DNA from 3 places in the Mesorhizobium sp. B2-4-7 genome. Region 3 is predicted to be linked to each of the others. Evidence: predicted binding sites of a transcription regulator. Region 3 holds the regulator's gene; each other region holds the start of a gene.
What was found. Region 3 encodes PhoB, which activates phosphate uptake and scavenging genes when phosphate is short. Its sites were predicted from a motif close to TGTCATNNANCTGTCAT; they were not measured.

Region 1: the regulator PhoB is predicted to act here: its motif matches at 2,344-2,360, upstream of phnC (phosphonate ABC transporter ATP-binding protein).
Region 2: the regulator PhoB is predicted to act here: its motif matches at 1,086-1,102, upstream of ppk2 (polyphosphate kinase 2).

The regions. Positions count from the first base shown of each region.
Region 1 covers NZ_VFVH01000003.1:199,199-203,559, reverse strand. The annotation lists gene phnK (phosphonate C-P lyase system protein PhnK) at 17-793, shown strand; gene phnL (phosphonate C-P lyase system protein PhnL) at 859-1,566, shown strand; gene FJ946_RS11080 (DapH/DapD/GlmU-related protein) at 1,563-2,180, shown strand; gene phnC (phosphonate ABC transporter ATP-binding protein) at 2,430-3,278, shown strand; gene phnD (phosphonate ABC transporter substrate-binding protein) at 3,370-4,278, shown strand; partial or broken gene phnE (phosphonate ABC transporter, permease protein PhnE) at 4,337-4,361, shown strand, end outside.
Region 2 covers NZ_VFVH01000001.1:81,432-85,792, reverse strand. The annotation lists gene FJ946_RS00460 (aldo/keto reductase) at 1-969, opposite strand, end outside; gene ppk2 (polyphosphate kinase 2) at 1,211-2,131, shown strand; gene FJ946_RS00450 (dihydrofolate reductase family protein) at 2,222-2,869, opposite strand; gene hemB (porphobilinogen synthase) at 3,091-4,122, opposite strand; gene FJ946_RS00440 (DUF2066 domain-containing protein) at 4,211-4,361, opposite strand, start outside.
Region 3 covers NZ_VFVH01000016.1:85,119-89,479, forward strand. The annotation lists gene xylF (D-xylose ABC transporter substrate-binding protein) at 1-122, opposite strand, end outside; gene FJ946_RS29490 (ROK family protein) at 382-1,623, shown strand; gene phoB (phosphate regulon transcriptional regulator PhoB) at 1,631-2,320, opposite strand; gene phoU (phosphate signaling complex protein PhoU) at 2,340-3,047, opposite strand; gene pstB (phosphate ABC transporter ATP-binding protein PstB) at 3,073-3,876, opposite strand; gene pstA (phosphate ABC transporter permease PstA) at 3,873-4,361, opposite strand, start outside.

The DNA of each region.
Region 1 (4,361 bases), on a different contig from region 3:
AGGGTAAGGAGATACAATGACCGACGAACCCTTGCTACGCGTTTCGGCGCTCTCGAAATTCTACGGCTCGCGCGTCGGCTGCGACAACGTCACCTTCGATCTGTGGCCGGGCGAAGTCCTGGCTGTCGTGGGCGAATCCGGCTCCGGCAAGACGACATTGCTCAACTGCCTGTCAACGCGGCTGCTGCCCTCATCCGGCACCGCCAGCTACCGCATGCGCGACGGCCAGTTCCGCGAACTCTACCGCATGAGCGAGGCCGAACGCCGCTTCCTGATGCGCACCGACTGGGGCTTTGTCCACCAGAATCCGGCCGACGGCTTGCGCATGACGGTGTCGGCCGGCGCCAATGTCGGCGAGCGGCTGATGGCGGTGGGCGACCGCCACTACGGCAAGATCCGCGCCACCGCCGTTGACTGGCTGTCGCGCGTCGAGATCGAGGAAGACCGCATCGACGACGAGCCGCGCGCCTTTTCCGGCGGCATGCGCCAGCGCCTGCAGATTGCCCGCAACCTCGTCACCGGCCCGCGGCTGGTGTTCATGGATGAACCGACAGGCGGCCTCGACGTCTCGGTGCAGGCGCGCCTGCTCGATCTCTTGCGCGGCCTCGTCACCGATCTCGGCCTCGCCGCCATCGTCGTCACCCACGACCTCGCGGTGGCGCGGCTTTTGTCCCAGCGCATGATGGTGATGAAAGACGGCCGCGTCGTCGAAAGCGGCCTCACCGACCGTGTGCTCGACGACCCGCGCGCGCCGTACACGCAATTGCTTGTTTCCTCGATTCTGCAGGTTTGACGATGGCGCCAAGTCACCCCCCCTCTGTCCTGCCCGCAAACGAATAACGATTGGAGTACCTTCTGATGCCGACGCCTCTCGTTGTCTCCGATCTCGCCAAGAGCTTCACCATGCATCTGCGCGACGGCATCAAACTGCCTGTCGTCGCCGGTGTCTCCTTCTCGATCCGCGCCGGTGAATGCACCGTGCTCGGCGGCCCGTCCGGGGCCGGCAAGAGCTCGATCCTGAAGATGCTCTACGGCAATTACGCCGTCGACGAAGGCCAGATCATCGTCACGCACGAAGACGGGCTCATCGATCTCGCCAGCGCCAGCCCGCGCACCGTGCTTGCCGTGCGCCGCCAGACCATCGGCTATGTCAGCCAGTTCCTGCGCACCGTGCCCCGCGTATCGGCGCTCGACGTCGTCGCTGAGCCGCTCGTAGAGCGCGGCGAGGATCGCGAAGCAGCAAGAAGCAAGGCGCGCGCCCTGCTGGCGCAGCTTAATCTGCCGGAAAAACTCTGGGCATTGCCGCCGGCGACCTTCTCCGGCGGCGAGCAGCAGCGCGTCAACATCGCGCGCGGCTTCATCACCGGGCACCCGATCCTGCTGCTCGACGAGCCGACAGCTTCGCTCGATGCCAGGAACCGCGAGGTGGTGATCGAACTCATCGCCGCCAAGAAGGCGGCAGGCGTCGCCCTGCTCGGCATCTTCCACGACCATGATGTGCGCGAAGCGGTGGCCGACCGCATCATCGACGTCACCGCCTTCGCCCCGGGAAAGCTCGCCGCATGAGCAGGAAATTGTCGGAGACGCCGCTGGTCCACCCGACGGCGGACGTGGAGAATTCGACGCTTGGCCGGTGGACCGAAATCGCCGACCGCTGTCGGGTTTCGGAAAGCGAACTCGGCGACTATTCCTACATGATGCAGGACTGCGCCGTCTGGTGTGCGACGATCGGCAAATTCTCCAACATCGCGGCAAGCGTGCGCATCAACGCCACCAACCACCCGACCTGGCGGCCGACGCTGCACCATTTCACCTACCGCGCATCGGACTATTGGGACGATGCCGAACACGAGAGCGAATTTTTCGCTGAGCGCCGCGCCAGGCGCGTCACAATCGGCCACGACACATGGCTTGGCCATGGCTCGACAGTCCTGCCCGGCATCACCGTCGGCGATGGCGCCGCCGTCGGCGCCGGAGCGGTGGTATCGAAGGATGTCGCTCCCTACACCATCGTCGCCGGCGTGCCGGCAAAGCCGATCCGCGAGCGCTTCGACCGCCGCACCGCCGAGCGCTACCAGGCGCTTGCCTGGTGGGATTGGGACCATGCGAGGCTGCGCGCCGCACTCGACGATTTCCGTCAGCTCGAGGCCGAAGCTTTCCTGGAAAAATACGGTGGATGACGGTGGTGAATGGAATAGGGCTGCTCACCTTACATAGAGTTCGGGCAGGGGGCTGTCTTCTCAAGCCGCCTGCCTTCCGCAGTTTCAGGGACGTGGAGCATTTCGAGGAACTGATTGGTCCTGGCCTGATCGCGCGCGACGCGGCTGTGGGTGGTAACAAAACTGACATCAATCCGACACCGCAGGTTCATGGCGCTGCGCTAGCGAGGGTCAACAGGACCTTCAACCGCGACTGGACGGGAACGCACCATGTCAGCCACGCTCGAAATCCGCGGCGTCACCCGACGATTTGGCAAGAACACCGCCGTCAACGATGTCAGCATCTCGATCCCGCAGGGTCAGATGGTCGGCGTCATCGGCCGTTCCGGCGCCGGCAAGTCGACCCTTCTGCGTATGATCAACCGCCTCATCGATCCCAGCCATGGATCGATTTTCTTCGACGGAGCCGAGGTCTCGCAATTGCGCGGTTCGCCGCTCAGGCGCTGGCAGCGCGACTGCGCCATGATCTTCCAGCAATTCAACCTTGTGCCGCGCCTCGACGTGCTGACCAATGTGCTGCTCGGCCGGCTGAACCATCGTCCGACCCTGTCGAACCTTTTCGGCATGTTCTCGCGAACCGAATGTGCGCAGGCGGTCGCGGCCCTCGAGCGGCTCGACATCGCCCGTACCGCGCTGCAGCCCGCCGGCACCTTGTCGGGCGGCCAGCAGCAGCGTGTCGCCATTGCCCGCGCCATGATGCAGCAGCCCCGGGTGATCCTGGCCGACGAACCGATCGCTTCGCTCGACCCGCTCAACGCCAAGGTGGTGATGGATTCGCTGCAGGACATCAATTTGCGCGAGGGCATCACCGTGGTCACCAACCTGCACACGCTGGACACCGCCCGCACCTATTGCAACCGCATCATCGGCATGGCCGCGGGCAAGGTCGTGTTCGACGGGCCGCCGGAGGAGCTTAACCGCGAGGCCGTCCGTCTCGTCTATGGCGCCGACAGCAATGGCGGCGAGATATCCGAGGCCATCACCTCGACCAGCGTTGCCTTCAAGCAAAAGATCGCCGCATCCGCCGGACCGCTCGAACCCGCATTCCCGGGTTACTGAGAGCGACCTGGATCGCCAGCCCGCGTCAGGGCACCCGTCAAAATCACCAACGCCGCCGGCGCGGGGCCGGAACCTACAGGAGAGAAATCAGATGTTCAGGAAAATGGTTTTCAGCGCCGTTTCGGTGCTTGCAATGGCCACCGGCGCGGCGCATGCCGCCGATATGAAGGAATTCCGCGTCGGCATCCTCGGCGGCGAGAACGAAACCGACCGGCTGCGCAACTACCAGTGCCTGGCCGATCACCTGAAGGCTGAATTCGGCTTCGAGAAGGTCTCGCTGTTCCCGGCCGCCGACTATGACGGCGTCATCCAGGGCCTGCTCGGCGGCACGCTCGACTTTGCCGAACTCGGCGCTTCCGGCTATGCCAGCGTTGTCCTCAAGGATCCCAAGGCGGTAACCCCGATCCTCACAACCCAGCAGACCGACGGCGCGACCGGCTACTATTCGATCGGCCTGGCGCTGAAGTCCTCCAGCATCACCGACATCAAGTCGGCCAAGGGCAAGAAGCTCGGTTACGCCGATCCGGATTCGACCTCCGGCTACCTGATCCCGCTGACGCAGATTCCGAAGGACACGGGCGCGTCGAACGAGACCTTCTTCGCCTCGACCCAGTTCAATGGCGGCCATGAGAACAATGTGCTCGCCGTGCGTGACGGCAAGGTCGACGTGGCGGTGGACGATTCCTCCGGCATCGGCGACTTCAAGGACGGCTACACCTCCGGCACCTTCCACAAGGAAGTCGCCAAGGGCGCCGTCGACCCCAACGACTTCGTCGAGGTCTGGCGCTCGGGCCTGATCCCGAACGGTCCGCTGGTCGTGCGCACGGCGCTCGGCGACGAGATGACGGCCAAGCTGGCGGCCTTCTTCACCGACCTGCCCAAGAAGGACAAGGCTTGCTTCGAAGGCGTCGAAGGCGGTGATTTTACCGGCTACGTTCCGGTGAAGGCGGATTTCTATAACGTCATCGTCGAAGCCCGTAAGGCAGCCATCGGCGGCTAAAGGCAGAAGTCAGGAAGGGCGGCGTCGAGAAAACGCCGCCCTTCTTGCATCTCCGACCATGACCTTTTCCCTGACAGCTCCTT
Region 2 (4,361 bases), on a different contig from region 3:
GGGATAGAGCAGGGGCGGGCGGCTGACCGCGTCGAGGCGATCACGTTCCTCGCCGGCCAGCGTCAGGCTGGCCGCCGCGATATTGTCCCTGAACTGGGCCTCGTTGCGCCCGCCGATCACAAGCGAGCTGATAGCCGGCCGGCCAAGCAGCCAGGCAAGCGCCACCTGTGCGGCGGACACACCGCGGGCCTTACCGATTTCGACCAGCACATCGACGATCCGCCACAGCCGGTCCTCGTCGCGGATCGGCGGTTCGGACCAGCCGGCGACCTGGCGCGCGGTCGGGTTGTCACGGTGATACTTGCCCGACAGCAGGCCGCCCGCCAGCGGGCTCCACACCAGCACGCCCAATCCCTGGTCGACCGAGATCGGCAGCAGCTCGTATTCGGCTTCGCGTGCTTCGAGCGTGTAGTGGATCTGCTGGGTGACGAAACGCGGCTGATGGCGGCTGTCGCTGATGGACAGCGCCTTCATCACCTGCCAGCCGGAATAGTTGGAGCAGCCGACATAGCGGATCTTGCCCTGGCCGACCAGCGTGTCGAGCGCGGCGATGGTCTCTTCGAGTGGCGTCACGCCGTCCCATTCGTGCAGGAAATAGATGTCGATGACGTCGGTCTTGAGCCGCTTCAGGCTCTTCTCGCATTCGCGGATCAAATGATGGCGCGACAGGCCTTCGTCATTGGGACCGTCGCCGATGCGCATGCGCGCCTTCGAGGCGATCAGCACGTCGTTCCTGCGCTTGCCGCCGAGTGCCTCGCCGATGATCTCCTCCGACAGGCCGTCCGAATAGACATTGGCCGTGTCGATGAGATTGATGCCGGCATCGATGCACAGATCGATCATGCGCTTCGCCTCGGCGAGATCGCTGTTGCCCACAGCCGCGAACGGGCCGGCGCCGCCAAAGGTCATGGTGCCCATCGTCAGCGCCGAAACCTTCAGGCCGGAACGGCCGAGAGTGCGGTATTCCATGTCAGTCCTCGCGATTGAGAAGAATGGCCCGATCAGGTTGCTGGATTTGTAGGACAATCCGTGCGGCTTGTCGCCCTCCGGCCCCAGCACACCGATGAGCGGCCGTGGCGTGCCCCTGCAATAAAACCGTCATTGCCGGCCTATACTCAGTCGATCAGGGCGTTGCGCGCCGCCGTCAGGACGCGACCCAGTGCGCCCGGTCGTTGCCGGAGGCGGCAGCTTGCAGATGGAGGAACACCAGATGAATGAATCCATACCCAAGTCCGGCGCCCGGGACTGGCTGGAAGCCGAACTCGCCGACACGCTCGACGAGGACTATGAACTGGAGATGTCGGAACCGGCGCTGTCGCTGGAGATCGCCAGGATCTACAAGAACGCGCATCCGCCTTCTATCGACCGCATGCAGTATTTTCGCGACCTGATCGGGCTGCAATCCGAGCTGATCAAGCTGCAATCCTGGGTCGCCTACCACAAGAAGAAGCTTGTGGTGATCTTCGAAGGCCGCGATTCGGCTGGCAAGGGCGGCGTCATCAAGCGCATCACCCAGCGGCTCAACCCGCGCATCTGCCGCGTCGTGGCGCTTCCGGCACCGACCGAGCGAGAGACGTCGCAATGGTATTTCCAGCGTTATGTGCCGCACCTGCCGGCCGGCGGCGAGATCGTTCTGTTCGACCGCTCCTGGTACAACCGCTCCGGCGTCGAGCGGGTGATGGGTTTCGCTCGGCCCGATCAGGTGGAGGAATTCTTCCGTGACGTGCCGGAGTTCGAGCGCATGCTGGTCCGTTCGGGCATCACGCTGGTCAAATACTGGTTCTCGATCACCGACGAGGAACAACAGATGCGCTTCCTGATGCGCATCCACGATCCGATGAAGCAGTGGAAGCTGTCGCCGATGGACCTGCAGTCGCGGGTGCGCTGGGAACAGTACACCAAGGCCAAGGAAGAGACCTTCGCCCGTACCAACATTCCGGAGGCGCCCTGGTTCATCGTCGAGGGCAACGACAAGAAGCGCGCCCGGCTGAACTGCATCGACCACCTCTTGCAGCAGGTTCCCTATGAAGAGGTGCCGCACGAGGAGATCACGCTGCCCGAGCGGGTCTTCAATCCCGAATACGAGCGCCAGGTGCTGCCGCGCGAGCTCTACGTGCCCGAGAAGTATTGAACGAGAGTTTGTCCTTCTCCCCGTATAGTGACGGGGAGAAAGGATCTGCACCAAGGGTTGCCAATTCCCACTGTCGCAGACAACTAATTCCTAAGTCCGCTTGATGACGACATGCGTGGCAAGCGGCGTCGCTACTTGTTCGCTGCACGCGTAGCCGAGCTTCGGCATATCAATCCCGGCGAAGAGGTGCTCGCCGGAGCCGAGCAGCACCGGCGAGATCGCCAGATGCATCTCGTCGATGAGCCTCTCCTGGAGGTACTGCCGGATGGTGGCGACGCCGCCGCCGACCCGCACATCGCTGCCATTGGCCGCTGCCCTTGCCTGCTCGAGCGCCGAATGGATGCCATCCGTAATGAAGTAAAAGGTCGTGCCGCCCTCCATGACGATCGGCTCGCGCGCATGGTGGGTCAGCACGAAGACCGGCACATGATAGGGCGGGCTGTCGCCCCACCAGCCCTTCCAGTTTTCGTCAGGCCATTCGCCGCGGATCGGCCCGAACATGTTGCGGCCGAGGATCCAGGCGCCGACATTCTCGAAGCTGCGCGCCGCGAACGCCTCGTTGGTATCGGTTGTGCCGCCGTCGTCTCCGAGCACCATCTTGCGGAAGGTGCGGGTACCGATCATCCATTTGTGCAGGGCTTCCCCGCCGACCCCGAGCGGGTTTTTCAAATCCTGGTCGGGACCGGCGCCGTAACCGTCGAGCGACAAGGTGAATGCGTTGACGCGAAGTCTGGACATGGAAAGCCTCCTCAGACCAGTTGTATTTTGCAAGCAGTTACTTTCTAGCAAACCGATTGCAAATTGCAAGTAGTATTTTCAGCGATCGAGAAGATGCATATCCGTACTTCGCCCATGCGATGTCCAGAGTGAAAGTGGCGGCTGCCGAGACAGCCGCCATACCGGCTCATTCGCCGGTGAGTTCCATGAAGAGCATATGGTTTGAAGGCGCTGGGAGGAAACTATGCTCTCAGCATCTCCGCCACCTCAGGGGCGAAATAGGTCAAAATGCCGTCGCAGCCGGCGCGTTTGAACGCAAGAAGCGATTCCAGCATGACCTTTTCGCCGTCGATCCAGCCATTGGCGCCCGCCGCCTTGATCATCGAATATTCGCCCGACACCTGGTAGGCGAAGGTCGGCACCGCAAATTCGTCCTTCAGCCTGCGGATGATATCGAGATAGGGCAGGCCGGGCTTGACCATCAGCATGTCGGCGCCTTCGGCCAGGTCCTGCTCGGCCTCGCGCACCGCTTCGTCGGAATTGGCGTGGTCGATGTAATAGGTCTTCTTGTCGCCCTTGAGCAGGCCGGCCGTGCCGACCGCCTCGCGGTACGGCCCGTAGAAGGCGGAGGCGAATTTCGTTGCATATGACATGATCGCCACGTCCTGGAAACCGTTTGCGTCGAGCGCGTCGCGGATGGCGCCGATGCGGCCGTCCATCATGTCGGACGGCGCGATGATGTCGGCGCCGGCCGCGGCTTGTATGACGGCCGCCGCGGTCACCTGTTCCACCGTCTCGTCATTGACGATGAGACCGTCGCGCAGGATGCCGTCATGGCCATGGCTGGTGAACGGGTCGAGCGCGGCGTCGGTGATGACGCCGATCTCAGGCACCGCGTCCTTGATCGCGCGCGTGGCGCGGTTGATGACGTTGTCGGGATCGAGGATATGCGAGCCGGTCTCGTCGCGCAGCGAAATGTCCACATTGGGAAAGGTGGCAAGCGCGGGGATGCCGAGCTTCGCCGCGCGTTCGGCCTCCTTGACGGCAAGGTCGATCGACAGGCGGAAGACGCCCGGCATGGCGGCGATCGGCTCGCGCACTTGTCTGCCGTCGACGACGAAGATCGGCCAGATCAGGTCGTCGACGGAAAGCCTGTTCTCCTGCACCAGGCGCCGCGACCAGTCGGCCTTGCGCATGCGTCGCAAGCGGCGGCTGCCGGTGATGTCGTCGACGCTGCGCGCGCCGGCAGGTTTTGCGGGGGTGAATCTGTTCATCGCCAAAACTCTCGTTTGGCCGGCTTTTATCACGCACCCGTGGTGCTGACCAATGCGACACGTTTGTGCCAGCAATCCGGTCGGGTCCTTATTCGGGTTGCCCGTTGCCCGAAAGGATCTGCGCCGCACCGCGCATGCCGACACGGAACGCCTCGTCGAAGCCGACGCCGCGCACTTGCCAGGCGTAGGTCTTGCCGGCCTTCGCCAGCCGCCAGTCGGCGATCCAGCCCAACTCCTTG
Region 3 (4,361 bases):
CAGCGCTCTTCCTGGAAGTTCGACCAGGAAACGCCGATGACCTTGTCCTTCGCCTGCGCGACCGACGCGAGCGTCAGCGACATGGCGACACCCGCCAGGATGGCGGCTGTGAATCTCTTCATCTTAATCCTCCCTGCGCCGCGTATGGCGCGACCAAACAGGCCCGTAGGCCGGCACAAAGGCTCTATTTTTTCGAGCCTCGAAAAAACACTGGTCCATCGTCGGAACGCTGTCAACGTCGATTCTGATGTATTTTGATGTCCTCGTGAATTTTTTTCGAGCTCCGGAATAAATAATGACAGCCAAGGCCGGTTCTGCCAGTATTTGACGGTCGTCGGGATCCTGGGGAGAGAACGCGGCGACGGGGAGGATGCGAGAAACATGTCGGTCGGAATCCGCCACGACGATTTGCGCCGACGCAACCGGGCGATGGTGATCGCGGCCGTGCGCCGTGCCGGGCAGCCCTCGCGCACCGAGATTGCCGCGACCACCGGGCTCAGCCATTCCACCATATCGGCGATCTCCTCCGACCTGATTGGCGAAGGCATCCTGGCGCAGAGCAAGCCGAGCGAGGCCGGTGCGCTGAAACGCGGCCGGCCGCAGGTCGGCCTCAGCCTCAACCCTGAAGCCGCGGCGGTGATGACCGTGGTGCTGTCGCTGAATTTTCTCTCCGTCGCCGTCATCGACTATGCCGGCCAGGTGATATCTGAAGAGCAGCGCCGGCTGGACACGCTCACCCTGTCGCGCGAGGCGCTGATCGGCGAATGCGTGGCCATCGTCAGGCGGCGGTTCGAGGATCCCGACCTCGACGTCGGCAGCATCGCCCGCATCGCGCTGGCGATCCAGGGCATCACCGACACGGATGCGCGCACCATGCTGTGGTCGCCGATCACGCCGCAGACCGACATCGCCTTCGCCGACATACTGGAGGCCGAGTTCGGCATTCCCGCCACCATGGAGAACGATTGCAACATGATGGCGGTGGCGCTGCGCTGGCGCGATCCCCAGCGCTACCGCGACGACTTCATCGCCATCCTTTTGTCGCACGGCATCGGCATGGGCTTGGTGCTGAAGGGTGAACTGTTCACCGGCACCCATTCATCCGGAGGCGAGTTCGGCCACATGATCCATCGCCCCGGCGGGGCGCTCTGCCGCTGCGGGCGGCGCGGCTGCGTCGAGGCCTATGCCGGCAACTATGCCATCTGGCGCAACGCGAGGCAGCTTGGCGAGGACACCGAGCCCGTCGACGTCAGCGACGCCGACATGCGCACCCTGGCGGCCTCGGCGCGCGAAAAGGACGGGCCGGAGCGCGAAGCCTACCGCAAGGCCGGCGAGGCGCTGGGTTACGGCCTTGGCAGCCTGTTCGCGCTGATCGATCCGGCGCCGGTCGCCATGGTCGGCGTCAGCGCCGCCGCCTTCGACCTGATCGAGCCGGCTCTGCGCGAGGCCATTGCCCAGACCGCCGGCGGCCAGCACTCGAAATCGATTTCCTTCGACACCGAGCCGAACGAACTGCCACTGATCCGCGAGGGCTGCGCCATGCGCGCGCTGACCTTCGTCGACCAGGAGATTTTCGCGCCGGGGGCACAGGCGAAATCAGGCGTGGGCGAGAACGTTGCGTGACATATCCCTAGTCTTCGCGAATCGCATACCCCGCGCCCCGAATGGTGCGGATCACGTCAGGCATGCGGCCATTGTTGACCGCCTTGCGCAGCCGGCCGACATGCACGTCCACGGTGCGCTCGTCGATATAGATCGTTTCGCCCCAGACATTGTCGAGCAGTTGGCTGCGCGAGAACACGCGGCCGGGATGTCGCATCATGAATTCGAGCAGGCGGAACTCGGTCGGCCCGAGCCGGATCTCGCTTTTCTTGCGGTAGACCCGGTGCGATTCACGGTCGAGCACGATGTCGCCGACCTTGAGCACGCTGGACAGAACTTCGGGCTTGGCGCGGCGCAGCAGCGCCTTGACGCGTGCCATGAATTCCGGCGTTGAGAACGGCTTGACCAGATAGTCGTCGGCGCCGGTGGAGAGACCGCGCACCCGGTCGCTTTCCTCGCCGCGCGCCGTCAGCATGATGATCGGCAGCCGCTCGGTCTCGGGCCGCATGCGGAGACGGCGGCAGAGCTCGATGCCGGACACCGCCGGCACCATCCAGTCGAGCACAAGAAGGTCAGGGACATTCTCCTGCAAGCGGATCTCGGCTTCGTCGCCGCGCGTCACCACCTCTACCTGATAACCCTCCGATTCCAGATTGTAACGGAGCAGCACACCCAGCGGCTCCTCGTCCTCCACCACCATGATGCGTGGCGCGATCATCGACTGGTCACCCCTGCCGTCAAGCCGCTGGCGCCGACATCGCCGTCTCGTCCTGCTTCGGGCGATTGGCGGGCAATTGCGTGCCGGTCAGCACATAATAGGCATTTTCGGCAATGTTGGTCACGTGATCGCCGATGCGCTCGAGATTCTTGGCGCAGAACAAAAGATGCGTGCAGGCGGTGATGTTGCGCGGATCCTCCATCATGTAGGTCAGCAGCTCGCGGAAGACCGACGTGTATTTGACGTCGATGCGTTCATCGTCGGCGCGCAGCTTCGCAAGTGCCGCGGCATCGCGCGCCGCATACTCCTCGATCACGCCTTGCACCTGGATCAGCACAAGCTGCGCCATGGCGTCGATGGAGTGCGACAGGTCGCGCGGCGTGGCGGCAAGGCCGACGGTGCCGACGCGCTTGGCGATGTTCTTGGCGAGATCGCCGATGCGTTCGAGATCGCCCGCCATGCGGATCGAGCCGACGACATGGCGCAGATCGTCCGCCATGGGCTGCCGCTTGGCGATCAGGGTGATGGCGCGGTCGTCGAGTTCGCGCTGGCGCGCGTCCATGATGGCGTCGTCGGAGACGACGCGCTGGGCGAGCGCGTTGTCGGAATTCAGGAGCGCCTTGGTGGCGCCGCCGACCATCGATGAGGCGAGATCGCCCATGTCGCGGATCAGCCTGCTGATCTGTCCGAGATCTTCGTCAAAGGCTGCGACTGTGTGTTCGGCCATGATCTTGGTCCTCGTATGCCTGGGATCAGCCGAAGCGGCCGGTGATATAGTCCTGCGTGCGCTTCTCGCGGGGCGATGTGAAGATCTTCTCGGTGCGGTCGAACTCGACCAACTCGCCCAGATACATGAACGCGGTCTGCTTCGACACGCGCGCCGCCTGCTGCATGTTGTGGGTGACGATGACGATCGTATAGTCGGCCTGCAGCTCATCGATCAGCTCCTCGATCTTGGCGGTCGACAGCGGATCGAGCGCCGAGGCAGGCTCGTCGAGCAGGATGACCTCCGGCTTCACCGCCACCGTGCGGGCGATGCAGAGGCGCTGCTGCTGGCCGCCCGAAAGGCTGAGGCCGCTGGCGTTGAGCTTGTCCTTGACCTCGCTCCACAGTGCCGCGCGCTTCAGCGCCTGCTCGACACGGCCGTCCATCTCCGCCTTGCTGAGCTTCTCATAGAGCCTGACGCCGAAGGCGATGTTCTCGTAGATCGACATCGGGAACGGCGTCGGCTTCTGGAACACCATGCCGATCTTGGTCCTGAGCAGGTTGAGGTCCTGCGAGCGGTCGAGGATATTCTGGCCGTCGAGCAGCACCTGGCCCTCGGCGCTCTGCCTCGGGTAGAGCTCGTAGATGCGGTTGAAGACGCGCAGCAGCGTCGACTTCCCGCAGCCCGAAGGCCCGATGAAGGCGGTGACGCTGCGCTCGGGCAGCGACAGGCTGATATCCTTCAGCGCCTTCGACTGGCCATAGTAGAAATTGAGATTCTTGACCTCGATCTTGGCTTTCTCGACCGCGACTTCGGGCGTGTTCAATTCGGTGGACAACATCGGTTTCATCTGTCCTCTCTGCGTCCGGTAAGGCTGCGGGCGAAGATGCTCAGCCCGAGAACCGTAAGGGTGATTATGAGTGCGCCGGTCCACGCCAGCTGCTGCCATTCCTCGTAGGGGCTGAGAGCGAACTGGAAGATGGTGACGGGCAGGCTGGCCATCGGCGCATTGAGATTACTCGACCAGAACTGGTTGTTGAGCGCCGTGAAGAGCAGCGGCGCCGTCTCGCCGGAAATGCGGGCGATGGCCAGCAATATGCCGGTGACGATGCCCGACAGCGCCGCACGGTAGGCGACCGAGCGGATGACCACCCAGCGCGGCGCGCCGATCGCGGCGCCGGCCTCGCGCAGGGCGTTCGGCACGAGGTTGAGCATGTCCTCGGTGGTGCGCACGACGACCGGGATGACCAGGATGGCCAGCGCGACGGCACCGGCGATCGCCGAGAAATGTCCCATCGGCCGCACCAGCAGCTCGTAGACGAACAGGCCGACGAT